One region of the Microbulbifer sp. CNSA002 genome, then DNA from elsewhere that is predicted to be linked to it. Evidence: predicted binding sites of a transcription regulator. Region 1 holds the regulator's gene; each other region holds the start of a gene.
What was found. Region 1 encodes LexA, which represses DNA repair genes until DNA is damaged. Its sites were predicted from a motif close to ACTGTNTNTANANACAGT; they were not measured.
Positions count from the first base shown of each region.

Region 1 (4,572 bases):
CTTTACGCCTGGGAAGAGCAGCAGAAAATATCTGTGGGTGCTGATGAAAAACAGCAACAGGTTAATTTAATCCCGCTACACAACGAAGTTGCCAAGCCCGAGTTTGCACCTTTGTCCAAAGAGTTGCTGCTTCAGTGGCATCGCTCGCTGAATGAATTGGTGGTGAGGCAGCGCGCTCACTTGGATGAGTGTTAACTAATACGCATATTCGACTTCGGTGAACTTCTGAATAGGTTCGTAATATTTCTGCGAATTTTGAAGGTTGTTGATATTAGGCGCACTTCTGCGGGAAACTCCGCTGTCCTTTGAGTGAGTCACAATAGAGTAGTTGTGGCCCACTCGACATAACCCGCAACCGGTGCAACGTGCAAAGCAATTCACTCTTCTCTTGTGATCTCTTGAGTGGTTTAGGTAATTCTTTGATATAGCGTACTGGCAATAGACTGCCTCGAAAGTCAGGAGCCAGAAGCCCTCAAATTGGATGAATGAAACTTATCGCAAGCCTGTGGTACACTGGGCGCAAACTGTTGTGCCGTGAAGGAAAAGCGAATGTCCTCCGAAACTTTTGAAATAATTGAGCTGGCTAATGGCGATGTAGCCTTGCGTCGTGCTGGCCACAAAGAGGACCCTTTGGTGAGCATTTCTTTTTCTGCGGAAAGCCTTCAGTTTTTGCGCAAGAACAAGGTTGCTGTGGCAAGGGCTATGTTGGAAGCGGGCATTGAAGCCGTACAAAATCTAGACGATCTTGAGGCTGGTTACTTCGAGGAAGAAGATGATTTAATGCCGGTAAATCATACTATCCACTAACGTCAGCGTTAGTTTGAGTTTTATCAACAGCGGCCAATGGCCGCTGTTGTCGTTTTTAGGGGTTTAAGGCGCTTGGCGAATGACCCCTACGGCTAATCCCTCAATCACAAAGTTCTTATCTCTCATATCGACTTGAATTAACTCAAAGTCATCATTTTCAGGTAGCAACTGAACGGTTGCCTGATTTCCCTTGCGGCGAAAGCGTTTCACAGTGACTTCGTCATCGATACGGGCAACGACGATTTGGCCATTGCGCACCTGCTCGGTCTTTTGCACTGCCAGCAAGTCTCCATCGAGAATGCCCGCATCTCGCATACTCATACCATGCACCCTCAACAAATAATCTGCGGGAGGATGGAAGAAGCTCGCGGGCAAGTCGCAATAATCTTCAATATGTTCGCTTGCGAGTATGGGATTCCCTGCAGCTACTCTACCCACAATCGGCAAGCCGGATTGGTGATCCGGAATTCGAATGCCTCGGGAAGCGCCGGCAACCATCTCAATGGCGCCTTTTCTGGCGAGCGCTTTCAGGTGTTCCTCGGCGGCATTGGGTGAGCGGAAGCCGAGCTCCTGGGCAATTTCTGCCCGCGTTGGCGGGTAGCCTGTTTCATCCAGGTAGGACTTGATCAGGTCGAGAACCTGGGACTGACGAGCGGTGAGATTGGTCATAGATTTACCTAGTTTTCTGTATTTATATACAGTTGCTGGAATTATATACAGATTTATTGTTCGCGCAATCCTCAGGTTTTAGTCTTTGTGAGCTGCTACATTGATGGAGAAAGCAAGGAGAGAAGAAAGCGTTGAAGGAACTGACAAAGAGGGAAAAATAATGTTGGATGCAAAAATGCCGGAAGCCTGGAGAGTGCTTCGTATTCAGTCTGAATTGGTAGATGGGATAGAGCGGCTGATAGCGTTAGGTGGTGCAGTGACAGTGTTTGGAGGGGCGAGATTTACAGAGGACAGTCCTGAATATCAGCAGGGGGTAAAGTTGGGAGAGTTGCTCGCGGCTGAAGGGATCCCCGTGATTACCGGTGGTGGGCCGGGGCTGATGGAGGCTTGTAACCGAGGGGCTTTCGGGCAGCCCGGCGCATCAATTGGGTTAAACATAGAGCTGCCTTTTGAACAGGCGGCAAATCCATATCAGGACATCAGTTTGAACTTCCGATACTTTTTTGTACGGAAATTTATGTTTGTAAAACACGCACTTGGATTCGTTGGACTTCCCGGTGGCTACGGCACGTTGGATGAGTTGTTTGAAGCTCTTACCTTGGTGCAAACGCAGAAAGTGCGGCGTTTCCCAATTGTGTTGGTAGGTAAGCGTTACTGGAGTGGGCTGTACGATTGGTTGGTAGATACAGTGTTAGAGCGCGATTGTATCGATGCCAGTGATCTAGACCTTTTTCATATCGTTGATAGTGTGGAGGAGGCTGCGGCCCTGATTATGAAATATATGCAGGTGAAAGAATAATTAATCGGGTGATCTTAAAATACCGAAAAAATTTTCAAAGTTATTTTTGTTAAAGCTACCCCCCGGACTAAAAGGCTATGCCGGCTGGTGGGGTGGCGTACTTGCACAAGTTGGCGGGAGATCAACTCCTGCAGTATTGATCTTACCGCCTGACATACATTTCCCTGTTATTTTTACTCTTGTACCTTGCTGAGTGGAGAGCTTAGCTGGCGGGCTCTAGATCAGTGAGAATATGCTACTCTGGCGTCGATTAAACGTATGTTTTAAATGGTGGTTTGATACTTATGAGCCAGATAGATACGGTCAGCCGGATACTCGATGCAGCGGAAGTGCTGTTTGCCGAACGGGGTTTTCCTGAAACCTCATTGAGAACAATTACCAGCACGGCCGGGGTTAATCTGGCGGCAGTTAACTACCATTTCGGCTCCAAGAAAGAATTGATACAGGCGGTATTTGAACGCTTTTTAACGCCTTTCACTAACGCTCTGGAAGAAGAGCTTGATCGCCGTATTGCCCTGGGGCAGCCCCTGGGGGTGGAGGAGCTGATCGAATGCCTGTATCGAGTTGGGTTGGGAAGCCTTGGGCTGGAGGGAAAGGATCCACAGCGATTTATGCGTCTTTTAGGATTGGCCTATACCCAGTTCCAGGGGCATTTGCGTCGATTTATCGTATCTCGATACGGGGATACTTACCGTCGTTTTGCAGGATTGCTGGCTGAAGCGTTACCGGGCTTGGACCCAGAAACTTTCTATTGGCGCCTCTACTTTATGCTGGGAGCGACCATTTTCACACTGTCGAGCCACGATGCGATTGAGGCTATCCTGCGGGAGGATTTCGGTTCTGACAGTACCCTGACCCAGACTCTTGAGCGATTGGTACCCGCTGCTTCGGCCATGTTGAAGGTAGATAATTAGTGGGCGCACTCTTAAATCGATAAGGAACTTAATATGTCTTTACCACCCGGACCGGTCATGGTGGATATCGAGGGGCTTGAACTCACCGAGGAAGACTGTGAGTTACTTCGGCATCCGATGGTGGGCGGGCTGATCTTTTTTGCGAGAAACTATCGGGATCGCAAGCAGCTTATCCAATTGGTTAACTCCATCCGTGCGGTGCGACCAGAGATCCTGCTAGCGGTAGATCAGGAGGGTGGTAGGGTTCAGCGGTTTCGCGATGACTTTACGCGAATACCCTCAATGCAGGCCCTCAGTGCTGTCGCCAGTAACGAGCAGTTGCAGGATGTGGGGTGGCTGCTGGCCGCAGAGTTGCTGGCTGTAGGAGTGGATTTTAGCTTTGCGCCGGTTTTGGATGCGGATGACAGTCACAGCAGGGTGATCGGCGATCGGAGTTTTTGCCCCGACCCCGCCCAGTTAACCGCACTGGCTCGCCCCTTTATCCAAGGGATGCGCGAAGCGGGAATGGCCACGACAGGCAAGCATTTTCCGGGGCATGGCCACGTGCTGGAAGACAGTCATGTGGAGTTGCCAGAGGATAAGCGCTCGTTGGATCAGGTCATGGCAACCGATGCACTTCCGTTTATCGATTGTATTGGAACCCAGGAACTTACCGCGGTGATGCCGGCCCATATCCGCTTCATCAACATTGATAGCCAGCCGGTGGGATTCTCCCGCTATTGGCTGCAGGATGTATTGCGGCGACAGCTGGGATTCAATGGAGTGATTTTTAGTGATGATCTGTCTATGGAAGGGGCGGGTGCGGCCGGAGGCTATGGCGATAGGATTCGCGCAGCCCTGGAAGCCGGTTGTGATATGGGTATCGTATGCAACAATCGTGTCGGCGCTTTTGAGGCGCTGGCGGCACTGGATACCTTTGTGCCCAAACCGGAGTCCACTCATCGGTTGTCGGCTATGGGTGGCAGGCCGGTGATCGGCTCCTGGGAGGAGCTTGAGAAGAGTGCGCGGTGGCACAGAACCAGGGAGTGGTTAGCTTCCATAATGCGCTGAAATAAGTTGTTGAGATCCGTCGTCTATTGAGAAGGCGTTGTACGGATATTACTGATTGTTGGTTAAAGCGGAGGGGTTCGAGTGGAGTCCGTTGAGAGCGTGCTGTTGTCCTGGCTTGGTGAGAACCGGGTCTGGATAGTTTCTGTTTTCCTCATAGTACTTGCGTCTGGGGTGTTGGCCTGGTTATTTGGCCGGTTTGTGCAGCGCATGGCCATTAAGGCGGAAAAGACGGTTAACCCCTGGGATGATGCCTTGGTTGGGGCGCTCTCCCCTCCCGGGCAGGTATTGGTATGGCTGTTGGGCTTGACTGTCGCTGCCCAGCGAGCGGGGGAC
Region 1 covers NZ_CP172449.1:3,255,030-3,259,601, reverse strand. The annotation lists gene ACG1BZ_RS14495 (DUF6586 family protein) at 1-195, shown strand, start outside; gene ACG1BZ_RS14490 (hypothetical protein) at 550-807, shown strand; gene lexA (transcriptional repressor LexA) at 871-1,476, opposite strand; gene ACG1BZ_RS14480 (TIGR00730 family Rossman fold protein) at 1,637-2,275, shown strand; gene ACG1BZ_RS14475 (TetR/AcrR family transcriptional regulator) at 2,560-3,189, shown strand; gene nagZ (beta-N-acetylhexosaminidase) at 3,223-4,239, shown strand; gene ACG1BZ_RS14465 (mechanosensitive ion channel family protein) at 4,321-4,572, shown strand, end outside.

Region 2 (4,572 bases), 1.4 Mb from region 1:
AAGCTCAGGAGTATCGTGATAATCGTGCAGCGATCCACCGTGGAGAATGGCGAGAGCTGGATTACGATCTGGCAGATCTGCAAGCTCTGCAGCCGGTGATCGATGGTAAGGAGCCTTTGATGGTAACTGCCAACCGGGCCAGTGATATCCTCGCAGTATTAGAACTGGGTGAAACCTTTAAGGTGAAGCTCATTATAATCGGTGCAGCTGAGGGCTGGATGGTTGCCGATAAACTGGCGCAAGCACAAGTGCCTGTTGTGATCGATGCAATCAACAACATTCCAGCATCATTCTCAAGTTTGGGCGCACGCCTGGATAATGCTGCACTTCTGGCCAAGGCTGGGGTGACGGTAGCTATCAGTGGCCCAGATATGGTGGCTAGCCACAACGTTTACCTCTCGCGCCAATCGGCGGGCAACGCTGTAGCCCATGGTATGCCTTATGAGGAAGCGCTAAAGGCAATCAGTAGCAATGTTGCTGAGATTTTTAACCTTGAGGGCGGTACGTTGGAGAAGGGCGCGGTTGCGGATATTGTGATCTGGAGCGGTGATCCCCTGGAAGTTACCAGCTACGCTGAGCAGATCCTGATTGAGGGTGAGAATCAATCCCTGGTGAATCGCTCAACGCGCCTCAGAGATCGACACCTCAAGCCCGCAAAGGGCCATGAATTTGGTTACAAGCACTAGTATGCAAAGAGCGGGCTTCTAGCCCGCTTTTCTTTTTCCGCCTATTGATCTGAAAGGTCCATTGGCTTGTACAGGATTTGTGTGGCGGAATACTTGCTTTCGGGGATATATTCCCTGGCCAGATTGATAAGAACAAGGAAAAAACATGGCGAATATCACAGCACTCTACACCGGCCTCTGTGCGCTTCTGATTATTTACTTGGCATTCAGGGTAGTCGAGTTTCGTCGCACAAAGAAAGTGGGAATTGGAACCGGAGATGATCGTTTCAATGAGATTAGGGTGCGAGTTCACGCTAATGCGATTGAGTACACTCCGATAGCGTTGCTTCTGTTGCTGGCTGCAGAGTTGGGCGGTTTGCCTGCACTGTGGTTACACCTCTTCGGGGCGCTCTTTTTTATCTCACGGGTATTTCATGCCTATGGACTGACCAAGGGCAAAGGCGGGCTGCACTTTGGGCGCTTCTGGGGAACTTTAATCAGCTGGGTCGTTATCGTTGTGTTAGCGGTCATTAACATTGCTAATGCCGTAATTAATCTTTGAAGTTTATTGGTGAGGCTCAGTATGAGCCCCACGCAAAAAAGCCCGGTAGAACCGGGCAGAGTACAGGGATGAATCTATAAGCGTTTACTGATTGGCGGCGAGCGGAGTTACGCGATCATCTTCGCTCTCCTGCACCATGTTTTCGTCTTCTTCGAGTAGTACTTCAGGCTTCCCTTTACAGGCTTTAGCCAGGGCATCGCGGCGTTTGGCCAACAGCAGGCCGATCTCTTCGCCCACTTGCTCATCAATGCTGTCGATGTGGCGCTCAATCAGCGACGTGATATTAGCTGCGAGCTCCAGCATCTTATCGTGTTCTTCAGCGTCTTTTTTGTTGTCGAACATTGCTCCGTCTCTATCGCATTTCCAAACAGCTACTACGGCCATCGTGTGCCTCCCAATCGTCTATTAGACTGTCCACTTAGTTTGTATGCCGCTACCCTAACTGTATAAATATTCAGTGTCAACGATGGGGTGAAGAAAGGGCTCTATGCGGTCAAAAGACCAGCAGGTGCGATGATTGGTCCGCCATTAAGCGTGAACACTGTCATAATGTGCATACAGCCAGACGCATTCCCCCCGGGGCGACTGGCTGTCTTCACATCATTTAACAGGCCCGCTTGCGGGCCTGTTTTTTATTTGGGTGTGGTGAAACTGAGGTAGTGAAGGTTTCTGCAGGCCTGTGGCTTTAGATGCTAAGGATCAGCCGGGCAGCCAGTCCTATCAGTAAGATCCCGAAAACCTGTTGGATGCGATGGCCAATATGCTTGCTGACCAGCTGGCGTTTACGGCTGGCGTGAACCGCCAGGGCAACGATGCAGTACCAAATTGCATCCACTCCTGAAACCAGCGCCGCCATGCCCAGCTTGGTGCTCAGGGCTTGCTGTTCTGACACAAACTGGCTGAATAGGGCGGTGAAAAATACAGCGATCTTGGGGTTGAAGAAGGCAACACCAAAACCTTGAGCGATAGAGCGCTTCAGGCTCTGGTGAGGAGGTTGTACGGTTGCAGTACTGGTACCCGGTGCGGGTGCACTGAGGGCTTTCCAGCCCAGGTAGACCAGCATTGCTGCACCGGCCCACTGCAGAATGTTAAATAGAAGAGGAGAGCTAGTAATCAGCACCGCCAGGCCAAATGCGGTAAGAATTGCGTATATAGCGACCCCGGCTCCGTGAGCAATAGCACTGGCCAGGCCTTGCTGTAGGCCTGAGGAGGCGCTGCGTAAGACGATAAGAAGACTCGGTCCCGGAGACATAGCGCCGAGGGCACAGATCCCCGCGAGAGATAACCAACTGAGTAAATCCATTATTTAAAGCCGCCCCCTTGAGCCAGCCATTCTTTTTCTGCTTGAGTGGAAGTGCGACCCAAAGCCGTATTGCGGTGAGGGAAGCGCCCAAATCGCTCAATGACCTCTTGATGGGCAAGGGCGTATCGATAATGAGTGTCGAGATAGGGCGAGGCAATTTTGTCTTCTGCGAAGGTTTGCTGCAACTGTCGAAAGTAGTCTACCGAGTGTTGCTGGGTCACGAGGTCTTCGCTGTGCTCTAGCGGCATGCCCAGGAATACCTGCTGGTAGAGCCCAAGATTCGGGGCCTCTCCGCGCTGAATCAATGATATCGCTATTGCCAGTGCCAGGGAGTCTGTAGCGAATGCCTGGCGGGTGCCCCGGTAAATGTTTCTGGATAATTGGTCACAAACCAGTAGCAAGGCGAGTTCGCCTTCCAAAGTTTGCCGCCAACGGTCCAGCTCTCCACGCAGCGCTGACTCGGCAATAGCTCCAAATCTTGCCTTGATGTCGGCGTCCACTTCCGGAGTAGCGGCAAACCATAAACTCTGCTTCTCTGCAGCAATAGAGTTACCACGAATATCAGTGCCGCCAAACCAAAAAACCAGGACATCATCAGGGGTTGTCATATCGAAGTTCTCATTCCGTGTTGTGTTCCGAGTTTATCCGATCGTTCCAGCCCAGTGATGACCATTAGAAGGTGGTTCCAAGTGTTGGCGTAAAAAAAATTATACACCTGCATCCAACTGGGCTCCCTGAATCGTCATAGTGGCGTACAAGGGAAAATCGGGAGATCACAATGTTTACTGCGAGATCAACTAAAAAGGTACAATTTTGCGTCGCGCTATCTCTGGTAGTTGCGGCTCTGCAAGTGGGTCAGGTTAATGCCTCCGAGCTGACGCTTTCCCAGGATGGGATTCACCGAGAGCTCACCCAGAAAATTGATCAGCAAATACTTAAAAAGCTTGGTGAGTGCACTGATAAGAGTGAGGAAGTTAACCGGCTACCTCCAGTGCGTATTGCTGAGGAAAAAGAGCCCCGAGGAGGAATGGCTTACCCCTACTCCAAGGCTCGAATGATGGTGATGTAGGTCACCCCCCCCCAACGACGGTTTACACCACTGATAACGAAAATGATTAGAGAGTAAGTAATGAGAGCGAGAAATAAACAATCATTCCAGGCAGTCATCTGCTGTTGGGTGGCCATTGCGGCATCCAGCATAAGCATGGGCAGCTGGGCCCAGGAGGAGGACTCATTTGTCCCAGAGCCCCCGCCGCCGCCAGGTGTGGAAGCCTCCGAATCTGAAACCCGCGTCCGTATATTGCGTGAAGATGGTGTTCTCACGATCAAATCCGAAGGCGAGAATGGTGAGAAAAGTGAAGTTCGGGTTGACTTGGGGCAGGACTTTGGCGGCCCCCTAAGTCAGGAAATTATTGAACGGCTGAAAAGCAAGGGCATTCTGGATGTAGACGGCAAGGTAACTGAAGATACCCTGAATAGCGTACCGGACAATGTCAGAATCAGGTTATCGGAGAGTCGTGATTACCGTGGTAGGCACTGGGATCACCATGATTCACACCATTCAGGAAGTGACGACTCATCGGTAATCCCAGTTGTAGCACTGCTCTGTATATTTGGTATGCCGGTATTTATTGTCTGGTTGGTAACGCGCAGCAGCTATCGCAAGAAACAACTGGTTATGAGCAATATCAACCAGATGGTTGCTGATGGTCGGGATGTGCCCCCGGAGCTAATTGATCTTTTAGATGAGAGAGAGCCAAATAGCTCCAGTGATCGCGGTATCACTCTGATTGCAATAGGCGCTGCAGTATTCATCTCCCTCTCAGCTCTTGCAGGTATTGGAGTAGGCAGTCTTGGCTTGATCCCTCTGTTTATCGGTGTGGCTCGCTATGTGAACTGGAAGCTTGATAACAAGCAGGTGTAGGAAAGGCGAGTATGGACCTCAATGACGAGGAATTAATCAGGCGGGCCGTCAAAGACGGGGACCAGCGGGCATACGCCCAGCTGGTTCGTCGCTATCAATCTCAGCTGCGATACTCGCT
Region 2 covers NZ_CP172449.1:1,885,462-1,890,033, forward strand. The annotation lists gene ACG1BZ_RS08430 (amidohydrolase family protein) at 1-686, shown strand, start outside; gene ACG1BZ_RS08435 (MAPEG family protein) at 832-1,227, shown strand; gene ACG1BZ_RS08440 (YebG family protein) at 1,312-1,611, opposite strand; gene ACG1BZ_RS08445 (LysE family translocator) at 1,913-2,530, opposite strand; gene ACG1BZ_RS08450 (DUF924 family protein) at 2,530-3,138, opposite strand; gene ACG1BZ_RS08455 (hypothetical protein) at 3,309-3,599, shown strand; gene ACG1BZ_RS08460 (DUF6249 domain-containing protein) at 3,660-4,454, shown strand; gene ACG1BZ_RS08465 (RNA polymerase sigma factor) at 4,466-4,572, shown strand, end outside.
Region 2: ACG1BZ_RS08440 (YebG family protein) is a predicted target of LexA. The motif match lies at 1,669-1,686, and genes of this name have one in related genera.

Region 3 (4,572 bases), 120 kb from region 1:
TTACTGAGGCAAAACTATGAATATCGAACAAATCCTTATTATCGGATTCTTCTAGGTGTCTGATTTTTGTATTCAACGGAACTCCTTAAGGGATATCGAAAACAATAGAAAGTATTTCTATTGTTCTCTTTACTCCATATACACCAGATACTAATTTATAACGCGAACTGATCAATCAACCCGAGTTAGCCGAGCATCATCCACTGTCATCTGCCAAATCCCATCCTCTTCATAAGGGGGATTGGAAACATGAAAATTTGCAGTCAAAAATAAAAATCCAACACTGAAATCATCTCCGTTGAACTCTTTTATCGGCCCCTCTATAGAAGTTGTAAAGCTCCCTTCAACCCGTTCATACAAGACCCGGCCATCAGTTGTTATGATCAAACTTATTTGGCTACCAATCCAAGTGCCAGCGTAATCTAACTTGTCTTCAGGAAGTGGTTTTGCACAACCGGCTAACATCAATAAAATAAAAACCCAAAAGGTATTACGCATTCTGAACCCTCTTACCTCTTTAAGGTTTCGAGAATAGCACCCTACCGTATCCCTGCAAAATCCCAGATAACAGGCACGTAATACAGAAGCAACTCTTTAAGCTGGAATACAACTCAAGGAAACACTCACCCCACAACCAATTAGTACGTAGTAATGAATTCAATATTTGAAAGAACCACGACAACCCATGTGTTTTGTCACTTCTGTTCCAGGCGGCACCTTCTATATAACTAGACTAGTCTAATCTCTAAAGTACTCAGAAAGGGGGGGGTATGACCAATTACAACAGCCTATTTAACCGTCACTTCGCAAGTTCAGAACGGCTTAAAAATCGAGCAAAGCAGAGAGTTCCAAAATTTTCCTATGAATACTTAATAGAAGGCTGTATGGATGATATTGGTTTATGCCGCAATCGCCAGGCATTCGATTCTGTAAAATTCACCCCCCAATATATCCACCCCAACTCTACACCGAACTTAAATTGTGAACTTTTTGGGAAGCTATACAGCGCTCCATTTGGCATAGCGCCCATTGGGCTACAGGGGCTTATGTGGCCAAATGCGCCTGTAATACTTGCCAAAGCCTCATATGAACACAAGATCCCATTCATCCTCAGCACTGTATCTTCTGAATCACTGGAGCGAATTTCTGAAGTCTCACAGGGAACAGCCTGGTACCAACTCTACAACCCAACAGACCCAGCCATTCTTTCTGACCTGCTATCCCGACTAACCTCTGCCCAATACCAACATTTAGTCATTACCATTGATGTTCCTACTTTTGGCTTACGCCCCAGAGACTTCCACAACGGATTGGCAATGCCACCGAAATTGAATGTAAAAAATATCTGGCAAGCGATACTCAGGCCAAATTGGAGTCTATCCACATTGCGATACGGTCTCCCTAAATTTAAAAATCTAGAGCCTTACATTGATACCGATAACAAAAAACTTGAACTAACCGAGTTTATGAACACCACAACTATGGGCCCACTGGATTTTGACAGTGTAAAACGTATAAGAGATCTCTGGCCCCATAAACTTATTATTAAAGGGATAATGAGTGAACCCGATCTTCAACAAGCGATTAAACTCGGGGCAGATGGAGTCATTTTATCCAATCACGGTGCACGGCAACTTGATTTAGGCGAAGCGACTCTTCCCTTACTGGGACGGTTTTCCAACTATCAGGATAGGATTTCCTTGGCTATCGATAGTGGAATAAGATCCGGTGTAGATATCGCAAGTGCTTGTGGTCTAGGGGCAAAGTTTTGCTTTCTGGGAAGATTTTTTATGTATAGCGTCTGTGCCCTTGGCAATGAAGGAGCTAACCATGCGATCTACCTACTTAAAGCTCAGTTAACTCAGGTTATGCAGCAAATCGGAGCTACTAATCTTGAAGGCATTTGCGGCAAGGTAGAACTAACCAGCAGATGAAAAGCTCAGGCAGTTCATCCCGCCGAGTCGTGTAAGCCGAAGGCTTATACTGTTGCCGCATTTTTCCAATTCTTTTGGATTCCCTTCCCCCTAGAAATAGTGCTCTTCGGCCAAAACGCTGGTCAATTCAATCAATAGTTTACATAATTTTACTGGCCTTAAATGGCTGCCCCAAGCAAAACATATCACCTCGCCCCAATGCACAGGGAATTAACTCCACTAACCCCACTCCAGCTTTAAAGAATCGACAAGCCTGTCGAAATAGCCCCGACACAGTCCTCTTTACCAGTTGCACTATGAGCCGGGTATCATCAGTTGGGTATGGGGGTTGTACTACAGTACTACAGCGGTAATTGTTGGATTCGTAAGGTGACGCATGCAGGAGAAAATAGCAACTCCATGCTTCCGCAGTAGGTGCTCAATTTTGAAGAAAGGTTGTAATTCGGGAATACCAAGCGATTTGGCCTCAACAGAGCAGGCCACCGCCCAAGTCCGTACGAAATATTTGTTCACAGCTGGCATAGCAGCTGTTGTAATCAACCAAGGCCAACATTAGCAGGGGCGATGGTACAAGGATAGAGGCCTTTACTACCCCCTCAACAATCAACTCCTGGCCATCCCCAATAGGAATTGGTTCATATTAATCGTTTGCTAATAACAGCCTGCCCTTGTGACGATCGAACACCTTACAGGTTACCTACCCATCTTAAGCAACCACAACAATATCCTCATGAACAGGCGTAAGAGACCGATCTACTACCAGAAGGTCACGATCAAAAATCCCAAGATTCTGCATAGAAACACCACAAGCTCTGGCCAGGAACGTGGCAGCTGTACTCGTGATCAAGTGCTGGTCCAAGCTCAACGCAGCCTCTGCATGCTCATCTGCTGGCGAGGGAAAGCCGCAGGCAACACTACGACTGAATAAAGAAAGGAACTTCATATCGGATACCACAATACTATATATAAATACAAACTATTGTTTAGCCCCAATATTGACAACTAGTACATGTGACTTCAAAGCCACGCACCGTTTCCTAGTCTACATAAGCCCCCATTTACACCAAAGAAGTGATAATCGCCCCACTCTATCCAGTGAAAAGCACATACATCAATCTACGCTCTGCTTTTCGATCCTTTTGTGTGCCAAAAAACGACCGAAATATAAGTAGATATATCCCCTCTATTTGCAGCACCCAAATCAACTTTAGATATCAGATACATAGAAAACCGGATAAAAACAAAGGGATATTTCAAAAAAATATCCGATGGTGCATAACACAACTTATACAGCATCGTGATACTGGACTATGCCTACTTAAAATGTACGTAACAATTTTTTCCAAGCAATCCAGCATTGCGGAATTTTCGGAGTATACTAATGGGCGAAACAAACAACGGCAAAGTGAACACCAATGCAAGATCAAGATCTGCAATCTATCGCAAACCAACTTTCATGCCCAGAGGGGGATGCTGGTATCGATATAGGCAATAAAATGAATGTTCTCAACCAGATTATTACTAGTCAAACCATTGAGAAGTTGTCTCCCCAAAAAGGTGAATCAATTATCGAGATAGGGCCAGGCAACGGATCTCTGTCACTACCAATATTGGAAAACTTAGGTCGTAACGGACACTATCTGGGTATTGAAATGTCGGAAGTGATGGCAGAAGAACTCCAGAGAAATTTGGCAGGAAATCATTGCACCACTAAAGTAGTTTATGGTGATTGCTTGGAGGTCCAACTTAAAAATGAAAGCATTGATGGTGTTATTGGGGTTAATCTCCTCTACTTCATTAAAGATCTGTCAATTTTTTTCAAGCATATTTTCAAATGGCTTAAACCTGGAGGCCGAGTGGCATTTGGAATTCGATCTGATAAGTCGCTTAAACAATTACCCTTTACTCAATTCAAATTTCACATACGCACTACAGCCGAAATCAAATCTCTTATGAAAGATGCGGGGTTTAATGCTGTTGAATCCTCTTTTTTTGATAAGGAAATGGTTCCTTTTGGAGATACTACGATCCAAGCAGACTCAGTGATAATTACAGGGAAGAAATCTTAATTACTCATTTACCGGGCCTGGAGAAATCCATCCAGGATAGAGAAAATCCCACACTTACCTCATCTCCACAACAACTTTGCAGAACCTCCACGGCAGACAAATAGTAACCCATCGCCATGAACAAATGTGAGCGCTCCATTAGAATCCGGAAAAAACTATTACCCCCTACTTAACATGGAATTTTCTAACATGGATATACTGCAGATAGAGAAATCAACATCGTATTGAATTAAATGACACAAGCATCTAATGAACACCCCAGGGCCGGCCCCTCTATTTTCTGTCACATATGATATCAATATAGCGTCTCAAAAGTACTATTATAAATGCCTCTAAACTTTCTCTATCAGATTTCGCCAATTGGTACAAACGCCCAACAAAAGCCAGGTTTTGCTGGAAAAATAAATATAAAGATGTATATTCTCTCAAGAAATAAAACCAACAACCAGAAGTGATAATAGTTCTCATGAATTCAAGCCAGCATTCGGCGATGACGCCTGCAATAGATAGCCTCACTATCCCCAACATGGAAAACTCACAGCAAGTTTTATACCGCCGCATGCATTGCT
Region 3 covers NZ_CP172449.1:3,139,899-3,144,470, forward strand. The annotation lists gene ACG1BZ_RS13960 (GNAT family N-acetyltransferase) at 1-76, opposite strand, end outside; gene ACG1BZ_RS13965 (hypothetical protein) at 172-498, opposite strand; gene ACG1BZ_RS13970 (alpha-hydroxy acid oxidase) at 771-1,934, shown strand; gene ACG1BZ_RS13975 (DUF4113 domain-containing protein) at 1,888-2,061, opposite strand; gene ACG1BZ_RS13980 (LexA family protein) at 2,641-2,877, opposite strand; gene ACG1BZ_RS13985 (class I SAM-dependent methyltransferase) at 3,350-4,003, shown strand.
Region 3: ACG1BZ_RS13980 (LexA family protein) is a predicted target of LexA. The motif match lies at 2,893-2,910, and genes of this name have one in related genera.